Regions from separate parts of the Streptomyces sp. NPDC085944 genome, predicted to be linked through region 3. Evidence: riboswitches for the same ligand, from Rfam matches in the RefSeq annotation. Region 3 holds a riboswitch; each other region holds the start of a gene.
What was found. Region 3 has a riboswitch for thiamine pyrophosphate ahead of thiC (phosphomethylpyrimidine synthase ThiC). Riboswitches for the same ligand answer to the same signal wherever they lie in the genome.
Positions count from the first base shown of each region.

Region 1: another riboswitch for thiamine pyrophosphate. It lies ahead of AB0P07_RS12555 (thiamine ABC transporter substrate-binding protein); the one in region 3 lies ahead of thiC (phosphomethylpyrimidine synthase ThiC).
Region 2: another riboswitch for thiamine pyrophosphate. It lies ahead of thiO (glycine oxidase ThiO); the one in region 3 lies ahead of thiC (phosphomethylpyrimidine synthase ThiC).

Region 1 covers NZ_JBFBJX010000005.1:335,468-342,426, forward strand. Annotated here, with positions in the region: gene tsf (translation elongation factor Ts) at 24-860, shown strand; gene pyrH (UMP kinase) at 1,067-1,825, shown strand; gene frr (ribosome recycling factor) at 2,006-2,563, shown strand; gene AB0P07_RS12545 (phosphatidate cytidylyltransferase) at 2,563-3,738, shown strand; gene rlmN (23S rRNA (adenine(2503)-C(2))-methyltransferase RlmN) at 3,852-4,958, shown strand; TPP riboswitch at 4,997-5,102, shown strand; gene AB0P07_RS12555 (thiamine ABC transporter substrate-binding protein) at 5,182-6,270, shown strand; gene AB0P07_RS12560 (iron ABC transporter permease) at 6,327-6,959, shown strand, end outside.
Region 2 covers NZ_JBFBJX010000007.1:68,403-75,361, forward strand. Annotated here, with positions in the region: gene pknB (Stk1 family PASTA domain-containing Ser/Thr kinase) at 1-781, opposite strand, end outside; gene AB0P07_RS15720 (thiazole synthase) at 1,003-1,797, opposite strand; gene thiS (sulfur carrier protein ThiS) at 1,800-2,000, opposite strand; gene thiO (glycine oxidase ThiO) at 1,997-3,220, opposite strand; TPP riboswitch at 3,218-3,329, opposite strand; gene AB0P07_RS15735 (FAD-dependent oxidoreductase) at 3,477-4,757, shown strand; gene AB0P07_RS15740 (Rv2175c family DNA-binding protein) at 4,809-5,174, shown strand; gene thiE (thiamine phosphate synthase) at 5,407-6,081, shown strand; gene metF (methylenetetrahydrofolate reductase [NAD(P)H]) at 6,197-6,959, shown strand, end outside.
Region 3 covers NZ_JBFBJX010000012.1:47,309-54,267, reverse strand. Annotated here, with positions in the region: gene AB0P07_RS23490 (SsgA family sporulation/cell division regulator) at 1-397, shown strand, start outside; gene AB0P07_RS23485 (YibE/F family protein) at 446-1,936, opposite strand; TPP riboswitch at 2,008-2,197, shown strand; gene thiC (phosphomethylpyrimidine synthase ThiC) at 2,190-4,034, shown strand; partial or broken gene AB0P07_RS23475 (thiamine biosynthesis protein ThiC) at 5,099-5,230, shown strand; gene AB0P07_RS23470 (VWA domain-containing protein) at 5,310-6,755, shown strand; gene AB0P07_RS23465 (hypothetical protein) at 6,780-6,959, opposite strand, start outside.

The DNA of each region.
Region 1 (6,959 bases), on a different contig from region 3:
ACTTCGAGAGAGATTCCGGAATCATGGCGAACTACACCGCCGCCGACGTCAAGAAGCTCCGCGAGCTCACCGGCGCCGGCATGATGGACTGCAAGAAGGCGCTGGACGAGGCCGAGGGCAACGTCGAGAAGGCCGTCGAGGCGCTCCGCATCAAGGGCCAGAAGGGCGTCGCCAAGCGCGAGGGCCGCTCTGCCGAGAACGGCGCCGTCGTCTCGATCATCGCCGACGACAACACCTCGGGTGTCATCGTCGAGCTGAAGTGCGAGACGGACTTCGTCGCCAAGGGCGAGAAGTTCCAGACGGTCGCCAAGACCATCGCCGAGCACGTCGCCAAGGTCGCCCCGGCCGACCTCGAGGCCCTGCTCGCCTCCGAGATCGAGGCCGGCAAGACCGTCCAGGCGTACGTCGACGAGGCCAACGCCAACCTCGGCGAGAAGATCGTCCTGGATCGCTTCGCGCAGTTCTCCGGCGGCTACGTGACCGCGTACATGCACCGCACGATGCCCGACCTGCCCCCGCAGATCGGTGTCCTCGTCGAGCTGGACAAGCCCAACGCCGAGATCGCCAAGGGCGTCGCCCAGCACATCGCCGCCTTCGCGCCGAAGTACCTCTCCAAGGAGGACGTGCCGGCCGAGGTCGTCGAGACCGAGCGTCGCGTCGCCGAGGAGACCACCCGCGCCGAGGGCAAGCCCGAGGCCGCCCTGCCGAAGATCGTCGAGGGTCGCCTCAACGGCTTCTTCAAGGACGCCACCCTGCTCGGCCAGCCCTACGCCCTGGACAACAAGAAGTCCGTCCAGAAGGTGCTGGAAGAGGCCGGTGTCAGCCTGAAGCGCTTCTCGCGCATCAAGGTCGGCATCTGAGTCCGTACCGCGACGGACGTGCGACCCCGGTAGGGTCGACAGCAGTCGTCGGCGCCGTTCGCGTATGCGGTTGCGTACGCGCGCGTGGCGACGGACGACAGCAGATCTGACGAGGAGGCCATTGCCGCGTATGGGATGCGAAACCCGCCCCCGCCGGCAGTGGCCTTCTTCGTGTGTGTGACCCACGTAAAAGAGGCGAGATCTCCATGACCACCAAGGCCGAGAAGAGCGACGACGGCAAAGTACGCGGCCGCTTCATGCTGAAGCTGTCCGGAGAGGCCTTCTCCGGCGGTGGGGGCCTGGGCGTCGACCCCGACGTGGTGCACGCCATCGCCCGCGAGATCGCGGCCGTCGTCCGGGACGGCGCCCAGATCGCGATCGTCATCGGCGGCGGCAACTTCTTCCGCGGCGCCGAGCTGCAGGTGCGCGGCATGGACCGCGCCCGCTCCGACTACATGGGCATGCTCGGCACCGTGATGAACTGCCTGGCCCTCCAGGACTTCCTGGAGAAGGAGGGCGTCGACTGCCGCGTGCAGACCGCCATCACCATGGGCCAGGTCGCCGAGCCCTACATCCCGCTGCGCGCCGTGCGCCACCTGGAGAAGGGCCGCGTGGTCATCTTCGGCGCCGGTATGGGCATGCCCTACTTCTCCACCGACACCACCGCCGCGCAGCGCGCCCTCGAGATCGACGCCGAGGCGCTGCTCATGGGCAAGAACGGCGTGGACGGTGTCTACGACTCCGACCCGAAGACCAACCCGGACGCCGTGAAGTTCGACGCGCTCGGCTACGGCGAGGTCATCACCCGCGACCTGAAGGTCGCCGACGCCACGGCCGTCACCCTCTGCCGTGACAACAGCCTCCCGATCGTGGTCTTCGAGCTGTTGAAGGAGGGCAATATCGCCCGCGCCGTCAAGGGTGAGAAGATCGGCACGCTTGTGGGTGACCAGGGCAGCCGGGACTGACCGGAGAACACCCCCCGTCCGCGGACGCCACCTGTCCGGGGGACGGACGGGACGGGACCGGGCCGGGGGATGGACAATGTCCCGCCGGTCGGGAACCGTGCAGGAAGAACGCGACGCAGCCGGCCGCAGCTCCGACAGGGGACCGCAGCCGGGCCTACTCAAGACACGCAGGAGCAAGTGGTGATCGAAGAGACCCTCCTCGAGGCCGAGGAGAAGATGGAGAAGGCCGTCGTGGTCGCCAAGGAGGACTTCGCCGCGATCCGCACCGGCCGTGCGCACCCGGCGATGTTCAACAAGATCGTGGCCGACTACTACGGCGCGCCGACGCCGATCAACCAGATGGCCTCGTTCTCCGTGCCCGAGCCGCGCATGGCCGTGGTGACCCCCTTCGACAAGAGCGCCCTGCGCAACATCGAGCAGGCGATCCGCGACTCCGACCTGGGCGTCAACCCGAGCAACGACGGCAACATCATCCGAGTGGTGTTCCCCGAGCTGACCGAGGAGCGCCGCCGCGAGTACATCAAGGTCGCCAAGGGCAAGGGCGAGGACGCCAAGGTCTCGATCCGCTCCGTGCGCCGGAAGGCCAAGGACGGCATCGACAAGCTCATCAAGGACGGCGAGGTCGGCGAGGACGAGGGCCGTCGTGCCGAGAAGGAACTCGACGACACCACCGCCAAGTACGTCGCGCAGGTGGACGAGCTCCTGAAGCACAAGGAAGCTGAGCTGCTCGAGGTCTGATGAACGACTCTTCCTGGGGAGCGCCGCCACAAGCCGGGTACTGGGGGCCGTCCGACCAGGGACCCGTCCAGGGCGCCGCCCCGGCGGGTCCCGCGTACGATGCGCACTACGCGCAGCAGACTCGCCCCATGCCCATCGTGCCCGACGTACCCGAACACGGCGGAGACCAGGACGACGACCAGGGGACCGCTCGGCTGAGCGGTCCCTTGTTCCGGGACGAGCCGTTCCACGACCAGCCCGTTCGCGACGAGCCGTATCGCGACCCGAGCACGTCGGCGCAGCCGTATGCGGCGGTGCCGCGGAATCCGGAGCCCATGCCCGACGTCCCGCAGCCGGCGCAGCCCCAGCCGCCGCAGAAGAAGAGCGCGGGGCGTGACCTGGGGGCCGCGATAGGGGTCGGCGTCGGCCTCGGCGTGGTGATCATCGCGTCGCTGTTCGTCGTCAAGGAAGTCTTCGTCGGCGTGATCGCGGTCGCCGTCGTCGTGGGCCTGTGGGAGCTGACCAAGCGGCTGGAGGAGCGCAAGGGCATCAAGGCGCCCCTCGTGCCGCTCGCCGTCGGCGGCGCGGCGATGGTGGTCGCCGGTTACGCGCGCGGCGCCGAGGGGGCGTGGGTCGCCATGGCGCTGACGGCGCTCGCGGTCCTCGTCTGGCGGATGACCGAGCCGCCCGAGGGATACCTCAAAGACGTCACCGCAGGGCTGTTCGCCGCGTTCTACGTGCCGTTCCTGGCCACGTTCGTCGCCATGATGCTGATGGCCGACGACGGCGCCTGGCGCGTCCTCGTCTTCCTGATACTGACGGTCGTCAGCGACACCGGGGCCTACGCCGTCGGCTGGCGCTTCGGCAGGAAGAAGCTCGCCCCGCGCATCAGCCCGGGCAAGACCCGCGAGGGGCTGCTCGGTGCGGTGGCGTTCGCGATGGTGGCGGGCGCGCTGTGTATGCAGTTCCTGATCGACGACGGCACTTGGTGGCAGGGTCTCCTGATCGGCCTCGCGGTCGCCGTCAGCGCCACCCTGGGCGACCTCGGCGAGTCCATGATCAAGCGTGACCTCGGCATCAAGGACATGGGCACCCTCCTGCCGGGCCACGGCGGCATCATGGACCGGCTGGACTCCCTGCTGCCGACGGCACCGGTGGTGTGGCTGCTGCTGGTGATCTTCGTCGGGTCCGGGTGATCTGGTCGGTCCCCTCCCGCACGGTGGGTCTGATCTGCTGGTTCTTCGGAGAGGGACCCGTTGTCCACAGGGCGGCGGGTCCCTCTCCGTATGTCTGCCACACTGGTACAGCCATGCCTAAGCCCGGAGAACTCACATTCGTCGCGCCGCGCGGAGCCAAGAAGCCGCCGCGGCACCTTGCCGATCTCACGCCTGCCGAGCGCAAGGAGGCTGTCGCCGCGATCGGTGAGAAGCCGTTTCGCGCCAAGCAGCTCTCGCAGCACTACTTCGCGCGGTACGCGCACGCGCCCGAGCAGTGGACCGACATCCCCGCCGGTTCCCGCGAAGGGCTGCGGGAAGCGTTGCTGCCCGAGCTGATGACGGTCGTGCGGCACCTGTCCACCGACCAGGGGACCACGCGCAAGACGCTGTGGAAGCTGTTCGACGGGACGCTCGTCGAGTCCGTCCTCATGCGTTACCCGGACCGGGTGACCATGTGCATCAGCTCCCAGGCCGGCTGCGGGATGAACTGCCCGTTCTGCGCCACCGGCCAGGCCGGTCTCGACCGCAACCTGTCCACGGCCGAGATCGTGCACCAGATCGTGGACGGCATGCGGGCGCTCAGGGACGGCGAGGTTCCGGGAGGCCCCGCGCGGCTCAGCAACATCGTGTTCATGGGCATGGGCGAGCCCCTGGCCAACTACAACCGCGTCGTCGGCTCCATCCGTCGCCTCACCGACCCCGAGCCGGACGGTCTCGGGCTCTCCCAGCGCGGCATCACCGTCTCCACGGTCGGCCTGGTCCCGGCGATCCACCGTTTCGCCGACGAGGGCTTCAAGTGCCGCCTCGCCATCTCCCTGCACGCCCCCGACGACGAGCTGCGCGACACCCTCGTGCCCGTCAACACGCGGTGGAAGGTGCGCGAGGTGCTGGACGCCGGGTTCGAGTACGCGGCGAAGTCCGGGCGCCGGCTGTCCATCGAGTACGCCCTGATCCGCGACATCAACGACCAGGCCTGGCGCGGTGACCGTCTCGGGAGGCTGCTCAAGGGCAAGCCCGTGCACGTCAACCTGATCCCGCTCAACCCCACGCCCGGCAGCAAGTGGACCGCGTCCCGGCCCGAGGACGAGAAGGCGTTCGTGGAGGCGATCGCGGCGCACGGTGTGCCGGTGACGATCCGGGACACCCGCGGACAGGAGATCGACGGGGCGTGTGGTCAGCTCGCCGCGAGCGAGCGGTAACCTGACCGGCGGAAGTACGTCAGCACAGTCACATCTTCATATTCCGACAGGGGAGCGCCACAGCGCTGAGAGTGCGGCACCGGCCGCAGACCCTCCGAACCTGGCCCAGGTCATTCTGGGTAGGGAGATCGGTCACCACTCGAGCTGTTGCGCCCTGCCCGGGACCCTCGCCAGGGGTCCCGGGCGGGGCCGCGTCTTCTCCTGGTCACCCAGGAGGAATTCAGTGAGCATCACCAAGAAGGTCAGTGTCCTGGCCGTCGGCCTCGGCATGGTCGGCACCCTGGCCGCCTGCGGATCGTCGTCCGACGGCGCCGGCAGCGGCTCCGGCGGCGCCAAGACCGTGACCCTGGTCAGCCACGACTCGTGGGCCGCGTCGAAGGACGTCGTCGCCGCCTTCGAGAAGGAGTCCGGCTACAAGGTCAAGGTCCTCAAGGACGGCGACGCCGGGCAGGCCGTCAACAAGGCCGTCCTGACCAAGGACAACCCGCAGGGCGACGTCTTCTTCGGTGTCGACAACACCTTGCTGTCCCGCGCCCTCGACAACGGCCTGTTCCAGCCGTACGAGGCCAAGGGCTCGGACCGGGTCCGGCCCGAGTACCGGACCGACCAGGACAAGCACCGGGTCACGCCCATCGACACGGGCGACATCTGCGTCAACTACGACAAGGCCTGGTTCAGCGAGCACAGGCTGACCCCGCCCAAGTCCTTCGACGACCTCGTCAAGCCCGAGTACAAGGACCTGCTCGTCACCGAGAACGCGGGCAGCTCCTCGCCGGGTCTCGGGTTCCTGCTCGGCACCGCCGCCCAGTACGGCGACGAAGGCTGGGAGGGCTACTGGAAGAAGCTGCGGGCCAACGGCGTCAAGGTCGTCGACAGCTGGGAGCAGGCGTACAACGAGGAGTTCTCCGGCTCGGCGGGCGGCAAGAAGGCCAAGGGCGACCGGCCCCTCGTCGTCTCCTACGCCTCCTCCCCGCCCGCCGAGGTCGTCTACGCCGATCCGCAGCCGGACACCGCCCCCACCGGCGTCGCTCACGGCACCTGCTTCCGGCAGGTCGAGTACGCGGGCCTGCTCAGCAACGCCAAGAACCCCGAGGGCGGCAAGGCGCTCCTCGACTTCCTGCTGAGCAAGTCCTTCCAGGAGGACATGCCGCTGAACATGTTCGTCTACCCGGTGCGGGAGGACGCGCGGGTCCCCGAGGCGTTCTCGAAGTTCGGGCCGCAGGCGAAGGACCCGCAGACCCTCGACCCGGCGAAGATCGCCGACAACCGCGACCAGTGGGTCAAGTCGTGGACCTCGCTCGTACTGAAGTGAGCCACCCGGGCAAGCAGGCGGGTACCGCGCGCGGGAGCGCGGCGCGGCTCGGCCTCATGGCCGTGCCCGTCGCGTTCTTCGCGGTGTTCTTCGCCTACCCTGTCGCCGCCATCGTCGCGCGCGGTCTCAAGGTCGACGGGGTCTGGCGGCTCGGCCGGATCGGGGACGTGCTCGCGCAGTCCGACGTGCGGCACGTCCTGTGGTTCACCACCTGGCAGGCGCTGGCGTCCACCGCGCTCACGCTGCTGATCGCGCTGCCCGGCGCGTACGTCTTCGCCCGCTTCGACTTCCCCGGCAAACAGGTGCTGAGGGCCGTGGTGACGGTGCCGTTCGTGCTGCCGACGGTCGTCGTCGGCACGGCCTTCCTGGCGCTGGTCGGGCGCGGCGGGCTGCTCGACGAGCTGTGGGGCCTGCGCCTGGACACCACGGTGTGGGCGATCCTGCTCGCGCACGTCTTCTTCAACTACGCCGTCGTCGTCCGCACCGTCGGCGGCCTGTGGGCGCAGCTCGACCCGCGGCAGGAGGAGGCCGCGCGGATGCTGGGTGCTTCGCGGCTGCGGGCCTGGCGGCAGGTGACGCTGCCCGCGCTGGCGCCCGCCGTGGCCGCCGCCGCGCTGATGGTCTTCCTGTTCACCTTCACCTCCTTCGGTGTCGTCCAGATCCTCGGCGGCCCCACCTTCTCCACCCTC
Region 2 (6,959 bases), on a different contig from region 3:
TCTCCGGGTTGCGTGCCGTCGCCGCGGCGACCAGCTCGTCCAGCTCGAACGCCATCCCCGGCACGGCGGCCGACGGCGGCGGCACGTCCTCGTGGAGATGCTTGTAGAGCACCGCCGCGGGCGAGTCCCCGTCGTGCGGTTTGGCGCCGGTCAGCATCTCGTACAGCACGACACCGCACGCGTACACGTCGACCCTGGGATCGGCCGTGCCGTGCTCGATCTGCTCGGGCGCCAGGTAGGAGACGGTGCCGAGGACGGCGCCGGTGGTGCTGGTGACGGTGTTCACGGCGCGGACCAGGCCGAAGTCGGCGACCTTGACCCGGCCGTCGTCTCCTATGAGCACGTTCTCCGGCTTCATGTCCCGGTGCACGAACCCCGCCCGGTGCGCGGCACCGAGCGCGGCGAGGACCGGCTCCAGGATGTCCAGCGCGGCCCGCGGCCGGAGCGCCCCGCGCTCGCGCAGCACGTCCCGCAGGGTGCAGCCCGCGATGTACTCCATCGCCAGGTAGACGTACGCCCCCTCGGCCCCCTGGTCGAAGACCTGGACGACATTGGGGTGGTCGAGCCGCGCCACCGACTTGGCCTCGCGGATGAACCGCTCGACGAAGGTGGCGTCGGTCGCGAGCGTCGGGTGCATCACCTTCAGCGCGAGCACGCGGTCCAGGCGGGTGTCCACGGCCCGGTAGACCGTGGCCATCCCGCCGACCGCGATCCGCGCCTCGACGCGGTACCGGCCGTCGAGCACCTGCCCGACGAGAGGGTCCTGAAGGGTCGTGTCCACGCAAGTGAGTCTACGAGCCGACACCGACACCCCGCGCCGCTGCCCGAATCCGGGGCGGTACTGAAGCGCAGCTGTGACGTAACGCACCCAGCTGCGGGCAGTCGTGCCTCCCCCAGTGCCTGAACGGCCTGGGAGGTACCCCCAGGGCGGCACGGGTGGGCGCAGCGGCAGCCCGCGGCGCCGGGCTGCGCACCCACCCCCGGGTAGCACGACGCCGGTGCCTAAAAAGCGGGCCGCTCCGGGTCCAGCACCGCCAAGCCCTCCGCAGGAGACGACGCCTCGGCGAAATGCCGCCGCGGAATCCGCCCCGCCCGCCGGGCCAGCCGTCCCGCCTCCACGGCGTACCGCATCCCCTCCGCCATCAGGACCGGCTCCTGCGCCCGCGTCACCGCCGAGGCCAGCATCACGCCCGCGCACCCCAGCTCCATCGCCAGCGCCACGTCCGACGCCGTACCGGCCCCCGCGTCCAGGATCACCGGCACGCGCGCGTGCTCCACGATCAGCTGGAAGTTGTGCGGATTGCGGATCCCGAGCCCGGAGCCGATCGGCGAGCCCAGCGGCATGATCGCCGCGCAGCCGACATCCTCCAGCTTCCGCGCGAGCACCGGGTCGTCGTTGGTGTACGGCAGCACCGTGAAGCCGTCGTCGACCAGCGTCTCCGCCGCGTCCAGCAGCTCGACCGGGTCCGGCAGCAGGGTGCGCTCGTCGGCGATGACCTCCAGCTTGACCAGGTCCGTGCCGAGCGCCTCGCGTGCCAGCCGCGCGGTCAGCACCGCCTCCCCGGCCGTGAAGCAGCCGGCCGTGTTCGGCAGCACCCGGATGCCGAGCCGCTCCAGCACGGACAGCACCGACCCGTGCACCGAGGCGTTCACCCGGCGCATCGCGACGGTGGTCAGCTCCGTCCCGGAGGCGACCAGCGCGCGCTCCAGCACGTCCAGGCTGGGCGCTCCGCCCGTACCCATGATCAGGCGGGACCCGTACGACGTACCGCCGAGGACAAAGGGATCGTCAGCCATGGTCAGCCTCCTTGGACGGCGGTGAGGACCTCGACACGGTCGCCGTCGGCCAGGGCGGTGGCGGACCACTGCGCGCGCGGGACGACGGTTTCGTTCAGGGCGGCGGCCACTCCGGACGGTGCCGCGGTGAGCGTGCCCACCAGCGCGTCCAGGGCCGTACCGGGAGCCACCTCGCGCGGCTCGCCGTTGACGGAGATGTTCATGCGGACTGCTCCGAGAGGTGCGGGAGTGGGGGAAGCGCGGGAGCGGCGTCGAAGCGGCGGGGCGTGAAGGGGCGCCCCTCCTCCGGCAGACTTCCCGTGGTCAGGGCGTGCGCCATGACGTCGCCGGTGACGGGAGTGAGCAGCACGCCGTTGCGGTAGTGGCCGGTGGCCAGCAGCAGGCCGTCCAGGGCGGTCGGGCCGAGCAGCGGGGCGTTGTCCGGGGAGCCGGGGCGCAACCCCGCGCGGGTCTCCGTCAGGGGCAGCTCCGTGATGCCGGGGACCAGCTCGTGCGCGTCGCGCAGCAGCTCGTAGACGCCGCCCGCGGTGACCGTGGTGTCCCAGCCCAGCTCCTCGCTGGTGGCTCCGACGACCAGCTCGCCGCTCTCCCGGGGCACCAGGTAGACGTGGTGGCCGCGCACCACGGCGCGCACCGTCCGGTTCAGCAGCGGTCCGTGCGTGCTCGGCATCGTCAGCCGCAGCACCTGCCCCTTCACGGGCCGCACCGGCGGCAGTACGGCCTCCGGCACGCCCGCGAGCCGCCCGCTGAGGCTGCCCCCGGCCAGCACCACCTGCCCCGCCTCCAGTGCCGTGCCGTCGGCGGTGACGACACCCGTGGCCCGGTCCCCGCGCCCGACGGTGAGCCGCTCGGCCCACACCCGGTGGAAGACCACGCCCGCCCGCTCGCAGGCGGTCACCAGCGCGTGGGCGAGGCGGCGGGGGTCGATCTGGTGGTCGCCGTCCACTCGGAGCCCCCCGCGCACGCCCGGCGCGAGCATCGGCTCCAGGCGTCGGCACTCGCGCCCCGACAGCCACTCCGACTCCAGGCCGGAGCGCTGCTGGAGCGCGTGCAGCTCACGCAGGTGGGCGCGGTCGTCGGCGTCCAGCGCGACGGCGAGCGTGCCGCAGCGGCGGTACCCGAGGTCCTGGCCGGTCGCCTCGGACAGCTCGGCCGCGAACTCCGGGTAGCGGCGGGCCGAGGCGAGGTTCAGCGCGAGCAGCGTCTCCTCGCCGTAGTGCAGCTCCGTGACGGCGGCCAGCATCCCGGCCGCCACCTGGGCCGCGCCGCCGCCCGGTTCGGGGTCCACCAGGGCCGTGACCAACCCGCGCTGCGCGGCCCGCCAGGCCGTGACCAGCCCGACGATCCCGCCGCCGACGACGAGCACGTCCGGTGTACGGGGGTTTCGGGGTGTGTGTGGAGGCGTGTGTGGTGGAGACGACATGGGCGTCCAGCCCCTCCCTTCGCCGGCATGACCCGGATCAGGTTCGTACGGTCGGAGGCCGCCAGCCTCCCTCTCAGCCCGGTGCGTCCGGGCTCCCGCGAGTGCCTTGCGTCGGCCACCCTAGCCCGCGGCGCGTCGCCCGGGTAAGGGAGCCGCCCCGACGGCGCAGGACCCCGTGGGCCGCCGATCCGCGCGGCTGCCCGCTCGCCGGGCAGGCGCACCGACCGGCGGAACGGCGGGTGTCTATGGTGATCGGGTGAGTGAGCAGACGCGGGAGCGGGGACAGGGACCGGCGGCGGACGCGGAGCGCCGGGTGGTCGTGGTGGGCGCCGGGATGGCGGGCGTGCAGACCGCGGTCGCCCTGCGGGAACAGGGCTTCACCGGCCCGGTGACCCTCGTCGGCGCGGAGCCGCACCAACCGTACGACCGGCCCCCGCTGTCCAAGGCCGTCCTGCTGGGCACCGCCGAGGGCTCCGCCTTCGACGTCGACTTCGAGGCGCTCGGCATCACCCTCCGGCTGGGCTGCGAGGCCCTGGGCGTCCGGCCCGGCGCCCACGTCCTGGACACCTCCGGGGGGCCCGTGCCCTACGACTCCCTCGTCCTCGCCACCGGCGCCGAACCCGTCCGCCTCCCCGGCACCGAGGGCGTGCCCGGCGTGCACCTGCTGCGCACCCTGGACGACGCCGAGCGGCTGCGCCCGGTGCTCGCGCGCCGGCACGACGTCGTTGTCGTCGGCGCGGGCTGGATCGGCGCCGAGTTCGCCACCGCGGCGCGCGAGGCGGGCTGCGCGGTGACCGTCGTGGAGGCCGCCGACCGGCCGCTGGCCGACGCGCTGCCCGCCGAGGTCGCCGCGCCGATGACCGACTGGTACGCCGAGGCGGGCGCCGAACTGCGCACCCGCGCGCGCGTGGAGCGCGTCGAACCCGGCGGTCCGGGCGAGTCCGCCCGTGTAGTCCTCGACGACGGCACCCGGCTGCCGGCCGACGCGGTCGTCGTCGGCATCGGCGCGCGCCCGGCCACCGGCTGGCTGGCGGGCTCCGGCATCGCGCTCGGCGCGCACGGCGAGGTGCTGGCCGACGACCGCCTGCGCACGTCCGCGCCGGACGTCCACGCGGTCGGCGACTGCGCCTCCTTCCCCTCCGCCCGCTACGGCGAGCGGCTCCTGGTGCACCACTGGGACAACGCACTCCAGGGCCCGCGCACGGTCGCCGCCGACATCGCCGGCGCCCCGGGGGGCGAGGAGCCGGCGGCCTACGACCCGGTGCCGTACTTCTGGTCCGAGCAGTTCGGCCGCTTCGTCCAGTACGCCGGTCACCACAGGGCCGCCGACACCACCCTGTGGCGCGGCGACCCGGCGAGCCCGGCCTGGACGGTCTGCTGGCTGCGCGAGGGCCGTCTGGCCGCCCTGCTGGCCGTGGGGCGCCCTCGTGACCTGGCACAGGGCAAACGACTGATCCAGGCCGGCACGACGATGGACCCGGACCTGCTGGCCGACCCGGCGAGGCCGCTGAAGGCGGCGACGGCCGCGTCGGCGTAGCCCGGCGCGGTCCGGTTTCCGACTGTCAGTGCCAGGTGGCAGGCTGGGGGCGTGACCGAGATTGACGCAAAGACCGATGCTCTCGTGCCTGCCTGGCTCACCGTCCCCGACATCGCCGAGAAGCTCGGCGTCGAGGTGACCCGGGTACGCCAGCTGATCAAGGAAGGCCAGCTCATCGCCGTCCGCCGCGGTGAGAACCGCGCGCTGCACGTCCCGGCGGTCTTCATCGACGAGGACAAGGTCGTCAAGGGCCTGGCCGGGACCCTGACGCTGCTGCGGGACGACGGCTTCACGGCCGAGGAGATGCTGGAGTGGCTCTTCACGCCCGACCCGAGCCTGCCCGGCACCCCCGCCCAGGCCCTGGCCGAGAACCGCGGTACGGAGGTGAAGCGCCGCGCCCAGGCGCTCGCCGTCTGACCGCCACGGCGCCGGCCCGTCACACCGCGTGATCGCGACGGATCCGCGACTCGCCGATCCGTGACTTCGCTCTGATCCGAGACCTCGCTGATCCGTCGCACGGCTGATCCGCCACACCGCCCGGCGTACGAGCCGCGGACCGCGGCCCGGGAGAGGCCCGGTCCGCGGCCGTATGCCAGAATCGCGCGGCCCGGTCCCGGGCCCGCCGCCACCGAACCGGGGGGACACCCACATGCCCGACACCGCCGCCCCGACCACCGCCCGCGCCCGGCTCGCCGACGCCCGGCTCTACCTGTGCACGGACGCCCGCCGGAGCCAGGGCGACCTGCCCGAGTTCCTGGACGCCGTGCTCGCCGCCGGGGTCGACATCGTCCAGTTGCGGGACAAGGAGATGGAGGCGGCCGAGGAACTGGAGCACCTGAAGGTGTTCGCCGACGCCTGCGCCCGCCACGGCAGGCTCCTCGCGGTCAACGACCGCGCGGACGTCGCGCACGCCGCCGGCGCCGACGTGCTGCACCTCGGCCAGGGCGACCTGCCGGTGCCCGCAGCCCGCGCGATCCTCGGCGGCGACGTCCTGATCGGCCGTTCCACGCACGCCGAGTCCGAGGCGGCCGCCGCCGCCGTCCAGGACGGCGTGGACTACTTCTGCACCGGACCGTGCTGGCCGACCCCCACCAAGCCCGGCCGCCACGCCCCCGGCCTCGACCTGGTCAGGTACACGGCGGCGCTGGGTACCGACCGCCCCTGGTTCGCCATCGGCGGCATCGACCTCGGCAACCTCGACGAGGTGCTGGAGTCGGGCGCCCGGCGCGTGGTAGTCGTCCGCGCGATCACCGGCGCCGACGACCCCGGCGCGGCGGCGGCCGAGTTCGCCAAGCGGCTGCGGCAGGTCCCGGCAGGGGAGTAGCCCCGCGGAGCCGCGAGCGGAGCCGGGTGTCCAAAAGGTGGACAACAACTCGACAATATGGACAAATGTCGCCCATCCGGTTGGGGGACCGCCGCGCCCTGGCTAACCTGCCGGTATGGCCCTCGGAACCGCAAGCACGAGGACTGATCGCGCCCGTACGGTGCGTGACATCCTCGCCACCGGTAAGACGACGTACTCGTTCGAGTTCTCGGCGCCGAAGACGCCCAAGGGCGAGAAGAACCTGTGGAGCGCGCTGCGGCGGGTCGAGGCCGTGGCCCCGGACTTCGTCTCCGTGACCTACGGCGCCGGCGGCTCCACGCGCGCGGGCACGGTCCGGGAGACCGAGCAGATCGTCGCCGACACCACCCTGACCCCGGTGGCCCACCTCACCGCCGTCGACCACTCCGTCGCCGAACTGCGCAACATCATCGGCCAGTACGCCGACGCCGGGATCCGCAACATGCTCGCCGTGCGGGGCGACCCGCCCGGCGACCCGACCGCCGACTGGATCGCGCACCCCGAGGGCCTGACGTACGCCGCCGAACTGGTCCGGCTCATCAAGGAGTCGGGCGACTTCTGCGTCGGCGTCGCCGCCTTCCCCGAGATGCACCCGCGCTCCGCCGACTGGGACACGGACGTCGCGCACTTCGTCGACAAGTGCCGGGCGGGCGCCGACTACGCGATCACCCAGATGTTCTTCCAGCCCGAGTCCTACCTCCGGCTGCGCGACCGGGTCGCCGCGGCCGGCTGCGCGACCCCGGTCATCCCGGAGGTCATGCCGGTGACGAGTGTGAAGATGCTGGAGAGGTTGCCGAAGCTCAGCAACGCCTCGTTCCCCGCGGAGCTGAAAGAGCGGATCCTCGCAGTCAAGGACGATC
Region 3 (6,959 bases):
CGTGTCCGAGGAGCTCTCGTTCCGCATCCCGGTGGAGCTGCGGTACGAGACACGTGATCCCTACGCCGTACGACTGACCTTCCATCTGCCCGGAGACGCGCCGGTGACCTGGGCCTTCGGCCGGGAGTTGCTCGTCGACGGAGTGGGTCGGCCGTGCGGCGACGGAGACGTGCGCATCGCACCGGTCGATCCGGAGCCCTTGGCCGAGGTGGTGATCCGCCTTCAGGTCGGCAGCGACCAGGCACTGTTCCGCTCCTCGGCCGCGCCGCTCGTGGCCTTCCTCGACCGCACCGACAAGCTCGTGCCCCTCGGCCAGGAGGGCGCGCTCGCCGACTTCGACAGCCACCTCGACGAAGCCCTGGACCGCATCCTGGCCGAGGAACAGAGCGCGGGCTGAACCGTTACGGCAGACAAGCAGCGGTGGCGTAACGCTTCGCCGGGCGCGTCAGCGCTTACGGCGACGGCCGCGCCCGCCGCGTGCGGGTGCCCCCGCACCGGCTGCCGCCCCCGCGGCCACGGCCGGCCGGTCCGCCGACACCACCAGGGCCGCGAGGGCCGTGGTGACCGGCACGGAGGCCACCAACCCGATCGAGCCGACCAGCGTTCGCACGATCTCCTCGGCGACCAGTTCGCTGTTGGCAACCGTCCCCACCCCGCTCTGCGCGATCGAGAACAGCAGCAGCAGGGGCAGTGCGGCGCCCGCGTAGGCGAGAACGAGCGTGTTCACGACCGAGGCGATGTGGTCGCGGCCGATGCGGATGCCCGCGCGGTACAGGCCGCGCCAGCCCATCGTCGGGTTGGCCTCGTGCAGTTCCCAGACGGCGGAGGTCTGGGTGACCGTCACATCGTCGAGGACACCGAGTGAACCGATGATGACCCCGGCGAGCAGCAGGCCGCTCATGTCGATGGACGGGTACAAACCGTGGATGAGGCCGGTGTTGTCGTCCGTGTTGCCGGTGAGCACGGCCCAGCCGATGAACAGCGACCCGAGCACGCCGATCAGCAGCAACGAGATCAGGGTGCCGAGCACCGCCACCGAGGTGCGGGCCGACAGGCCGTGGCACAGGTACAACGCGATCAGCATGATGGCGCTGGACCCGATCACCGCCACGACCAGGGGGTTGGAGCCCTGCAGGATCGCGGGAAGGATGAAGAAGTTCAGCAGCAGGAAACTGATGGCCAGTGAGACCAGCGCCATGAGACCGCGCAGTCGCCCGACGACCACGACGGCGAGGGCGAAGATGCCGGCGAGCAGGGCCAGGGGGAGTCGGCGGTTGATGTCGGTCACCGAGTACTGCAGGTCCTTGGGCGCCGAGGGTTCGTAGGCGACCACCACCTTCTGCCCCTCGTGCAACTGCCGTGACTGGTCCGGCTGCACGATCTCGTTGAACGTACGGCCCTTGTCGTCGCCGGTGTCGACGCGGATGGTCGCCCGCCTGCACTCCCCCTTCGACTGCTGCACCGCGGAGGACCCCTCGGCGGTGGACGTGTCACCGGTCGGGATGCCGCCCGAGGCGTTGACCGACTGGCAGCTGAGCGCGACCACCTTGGTGACGGTGGCCTCCTGTGTCTGCCGGTCGAAGCCGACACCCGTGCGTTCGTGAGAAGGCGCACCGCCCGGCCACAGCACCGCGAGCCCGACCACCACGGCCGCGGCGAAGGGGATCAGGACGGCGGCGATGACCTTGCGCAGATGCCGGGAGACGGGCGCCGCGGGGCCATGACTGTGGGTGTGCGCATGCCCGTGCCCGCCGACCGCACCCTGTCCGCCACCCTCCGCACCGGGCCCGTGCCCGTGACCGGTCTCGGGTCTGCCCTCGGGCGCGCCATGAGCGACGGCGGGGACATCGCCGGTCGCACGGCCGTCGCCTTCTTCGGCGTTCGGTCCGCGGCGGGGCCGGCGGGGTGGAAAGGGGGGATGCTGCGGTGTGGTCACCGCCCGATCATCGCAAGAACGAGGGGGGCCCTCTGGTCACCGCGCCCGGAGGGGCGCTAGCGTGGAGGCACCTTTGTACACGCGGGAGCTCGGAGCACCGGGCTGAGAGGGCGCTGACCTCCGTCCCAGCGATGTTTCACGGGAAACGTCACCGAAGTCGAGTGACGTAACCCACGAAGCACCGTCGGACGGAAGCCGCTGCGTCGACCGCCGAACCTGTTACCGGGTAATGCCGGCGTAGGGAGTAGGTCTCATGACCATCAAGGACGCACGCACGCCTGCCTCCGCGCAGAACTCCGCACACAATCCCACCCGCAACTCCGGCCAGGAGGACGCCGCGCAGACCACGGAGGCCGGGAAGTCCATCGGCTGGCACAAGGCGTACGTCGAGGGCTCACGCCCCGATCTGCGGGTGCCGGTCCGTCAGGTGCACCTCACCAACGGGCAGTCGGTCACGCTGTACGACACCTCGGGCCCGTACACCGATCCACTCGTCGACACCGATGTCCGCAGGGGTCTCGCCCCGCTGCGGGAGAACTGGATCATCGCCCGCGGCGACACCGAGGAGTACGCGGGCCGTCCCGTCCGTCCCGAGGACGACGGAATCAAGCACACCTCGCCGCGCGGCGGCCTGCGCAACCTCGACGCCGTCTTCCCCGGCCGCCCGCGCCAGCCGCGCCGGGGCCGGAACGGCACCGCGGTCACGCAGCTCGCGTACGCGCGACGGGGCGAGATCACCCCGGAGATGGAGTACGTGGCCGTCCGGGAGAACGTCGCGCCGGAAGTGGTCCGCGAGGAGATCGCGGCGGGGCGTGCCGTCCTGCCCGCCAACGTGAACCACCCCGAGATCGAACCGATGATCATCGGCAAGCGGTTCCTGGTGAAGGTCAACGCCAACATCGGCAACTCGGCGGTGACGTCCTCCATCGAGGAGGAGGTGGACAAGATGACCTGGGCGACCCGGTGGGGCGCCGACACGGTCATGGACCTCTCCACCGGCCGCAACATCCACACCACGCGCGAGTGGGTGCTGCGCAACTCCCCCGTTCCCATCGGCACCGTGCCGCTCTACCAGGCCCTCGAGAAGGTCGACGGCCGGGCCGAGGAACTGACCTGGGAGATCTACAAGGACACCGTGATCGAACAGGCCGAGCAGGGAGTGGACTACATGACGGTCCACGCGGGCGTGCGCCTGCCGTACGTACCGCTGACCGCGAACCGCAAGACCGGGATCGTCTCGCGCGGCGGCTCGATCATGGCGGCGTGGTGCCTGGCGCACCACAAGGAGTCGTTCCTGTACGAGAACTTCGAGGAACTCTGCGAGATCCTCGCCGCCTACGACGTCACCTACTCCCTGGGCGACGGCCTGCGCCCGGGCTCGATCGCGGACGCCAACGACGAGGCCCAGTTCGCCGAGTTGCGCACCCTCGGGGAACTCAACCGGATCGCCAAGCGTTGCAACGTACAGACCATGATCGAGGGCCCGGGCCATGTCCCGATGCACAAGATCAAGGAGAACATCGACCTTCAGCAGGAGATCTGCGATGAAGCTCCGTTCTATACGCTCGGTCCGCTGACGACGGACGTCGCGCCGGCGTACGACCACATCACCTCCGGCATCGGTGCCGCGATGATCGCCTGGTGGGGCACGGCCATGCTCTGCTACGTCACGCCCAAGGAGCACTTGGGCCTGCCCAACCGTGACGACGTCAAGACCGGCGTCATCACCTACAAGATCGCCGCCCATGCCGCCGACCTCGCCAAGGGCCATCCAGGTGCACAGGAGTGGGACGACGCGCTGTCGGACGCCCGGTTCGAATTCCGGTGGGAGGACCAGTTCAACCTGGCCCTCGACCCGGACACGGCACGGGAGTTCCACGACGAGACCCTGCCTGCCGAGCCCGCCAAGACGGCCCACTTCTGCTCCATGTGCGGGCCCAAGTTCTGCTCGATGAAGATTAGTCAAAGCATCACAGAGCAGTTCGGCGGTACAGCGGCTGCGGGGGCGACGGCTGAGGAGGTCGCGGAGGGGATGCTCCAGAAGTCGAAGGAGTTCGCCGAGCGTGGGAACCGGGTGTACCTGCCGTTGGCGGACTGAGTGAGTGAGTAACCGGGTGGCGGGGCGGCGTCTGCCTTGAACGGCGCTCCCCAGCCCCCTGGGCAGCGTCACCGTGCTCGCGAAGGAGGGCCAGCCGCGCTCCGTGGTGAAGAACCCCCCTCTGGTACGTGGTCGCACCGCTCGTAAGGTCGTGGGCGTGATGAACATCGTTGGCGAGCCGCGCAGGCTTGGAGTTCCCGGGCCTGAAGCGAGGCTGCGGTTCGAGACAGAGCGCCAGGAACTGGGGTCGGCACCGCGGCGCAGGTTGCTGGTGCTCGACGGGAATCCCGCATTTGAGCTTTCGCCGTGGTGTGGGACGTGTCAGTTCCTGTTTCAGCGGCTTGAGGGCGCCAGCGAGACGCTGTCATTGGCAGGCATGCAAGATCTGCTCTCCGGACAGGTCTCAGATCTGGACGATGGCATCCTGGGTGCCTTCGGCTCCTTGCTGCCGGAAGGCAATTACCTGCCACTGTTGCTTCGTGTCGAGCCACGGCTGGTGACTCCAGGGCAGGACGGCGACTACTTCAGCAATGAGCAAGTGGCCACCTGGGGTCCCGATCAGTTCTGGGGTCTTCCGGAGCATCTCCGCACGCCGTATTGCCGCACGTTCGAGACGGTGATCGACGACACCGCACATCTCTATGAGTTCGTAGTACCGATGGTCCCTCCACTCTGGAACGACCGAGAGCGCGGAGTACGTCGAGTGGATGGGGCAGGGGGTGGTGCCGACAGCAGTCGCGGTGTCGACGTTGGATCTCTGTCAGCCTGCGTTGAGCCTCCAGGCGACGGACGAGTACGAGCACTGGGGACTGACGCATTTTCTGCTCGACGGCCATCACAAGCTGGAGGCGGCAGCCTCGGCCGGACGTACCGTGCAACTCCTGTCGCTCCTGGCCTTGGACGAGAGCCTGTCCGGCCCCGATGACCACCGCAGGTTGGGAGCCCTGCGCTCACAGAGCAGCCTGAGCCGTGGGGCTCGGAATCCACGCTGACCTGCGTAAATATTCTGGTTCCGCTGCTCGCGCCGGCAACCTGGGGGCCGCGTGTGGGCACCGATTCACGGATCGATGAAGATCTCGCAGGACATTCGCCGGGAGCACGGGAGCAGCAGGGGGGAGATCGAGGAGGGCATGGCGCAGAAGTCGAAGGAGTTCGCGGAGGCGGGCAACCGCGTGTACCTGCCGATCGCGGACTGAGCGCCCAAGCGCGGGGAGGGAACAGGCCGCAGGGTCGGCCCTCTCCCCGCCCAGGGGCCTCGCTCGGCAGACTGGACGCATGACAGCCACCTCACTGAGCAAGGGTGCCAACGTCGCCGTCGACTCCCCTGCGGTACGCGTCGAACTCGTGTGGTCCGCCGGACCGGGCGTCCCCGAGGTCGACGCCTCCGCGCTGCTGCTCACCTCGGCCGGGCGGGTGCGGGACGACGGTGACTTCGTCTTCTACAACCAGCCCAGGCACAGCTCCGGCGCGGTGCGGCACCTGGGCAAGCGGAGTGGGCCCGACGCGGACGCGGGCGTCACGAGCGATGCCGTCGAGGTGGACCTGCGGGCGGTTGAGACGGCCGTCGAGCGCATCGTCCTGTGCGCCTCGGCGGACGGCGGGACGTTCGGCCGGGTCCCCGGGATGTCGCTGCGGGTGCTGGACACCGCGACCGGCACCGAACTGGCCCGGTTCGACATCACTGCCGGGCCGGAGACCGCGCTGGTCGCCGGTGAGCTGTACCGGCGCGAGGGGAAGTGGAAGTTCCGCGCGGTCGGACAGGGATACGCCGCCGGGCTCGCGGGGCTGGCCACGGACTTCGGTATCACCGTGGACGACGCTCCCCCGACGGCCGCTCCCGCCACGGCCCCCCGCGCACCGTCGGCGCCGACTTCCCCGACGCCCACGGCTCCCCTACCACCGCCGGTCCCCTTCGTACCCCCGGTGCCGCCGAGCGTGGCGCCGGCCGCCGGCGGCCCCCGTCTCACCAAAGGTGAGGAACGCCTGCCCGTGGACATGCGCAAGCGGCTGTCCCTGCGCAAGGAGCAGGTCGCGGTCAGCCTGAGCAAGCACGGGGCGGCCGGGGTCACCGCGCGCGTCGTCCTCGTACTGGACGCCTCCGGATCGATGTCCTTCCTCTACTCGAAGGGCGTCGTCGCGGACGTCGTGGAGCGGATGGCCGCCGTGGCCGCGCAGTTGGACGACGACGGCGAGATGCAGGCGTGGACCTTTGCCTCCAACCCGGCGCGCCTGCCCGACCTGCGCCTCGGCGAGCTGCCCGACTGGCTGCGACTGCACGTACGCGTGGGGGAGATCAGCCTGTTCCGGCGGGGCCGGAAGAAGGGCCTTCACCCCGAGCAGGTCGACATGCGGGCGGTCGGCATCCAGAACGAGGAGCAGAAGGTGATCGCCGAGGTCCGCGCCTTCGTCCGGGAGCACCCGGCGCCGGTTCCGACCCTGGTCCTGTTCTTCTCCGACGGCGGTGTATACCGCAACGCCGAGATCGATCGGGAGCTGCGGGAGGCCGTGGAGGAACCGGTCTTCTGGCAGTTCGTGGGGCTCGGACGCTCCAACTACGGCGTGCTGGAGCGGTTCGACACCCTGCCGGGCCGTCGCGTCGACAACGTCGGCTTCTTCGCCGTCGACGACATCGGCACCGTACCGGACCCGGAGCTGTACGACCGTCTGCTGTCCGAGTTCCCCTCCTGGATCACTGCCGCCGGCCGGGCGGGCATCCTCTGAGCCGCTGCCCGCCCGTGCCGGTGGCTACTCGGTCCGGTGTTCCGGGCCCCCGAAGTCCGGGCTGCTGTAGTCCGGGCTCGAGTAGCTCGGACGCGAACCCGGGTCGGAGCCGCCGTCGGGGCTGGTGAAGCCGGGACGGCCGTAGCCGAGGTGCGGCATGCGGCCGTTGCCCGGGGCTGCTGGTCCCGCGCGGTGCAGTGCCGT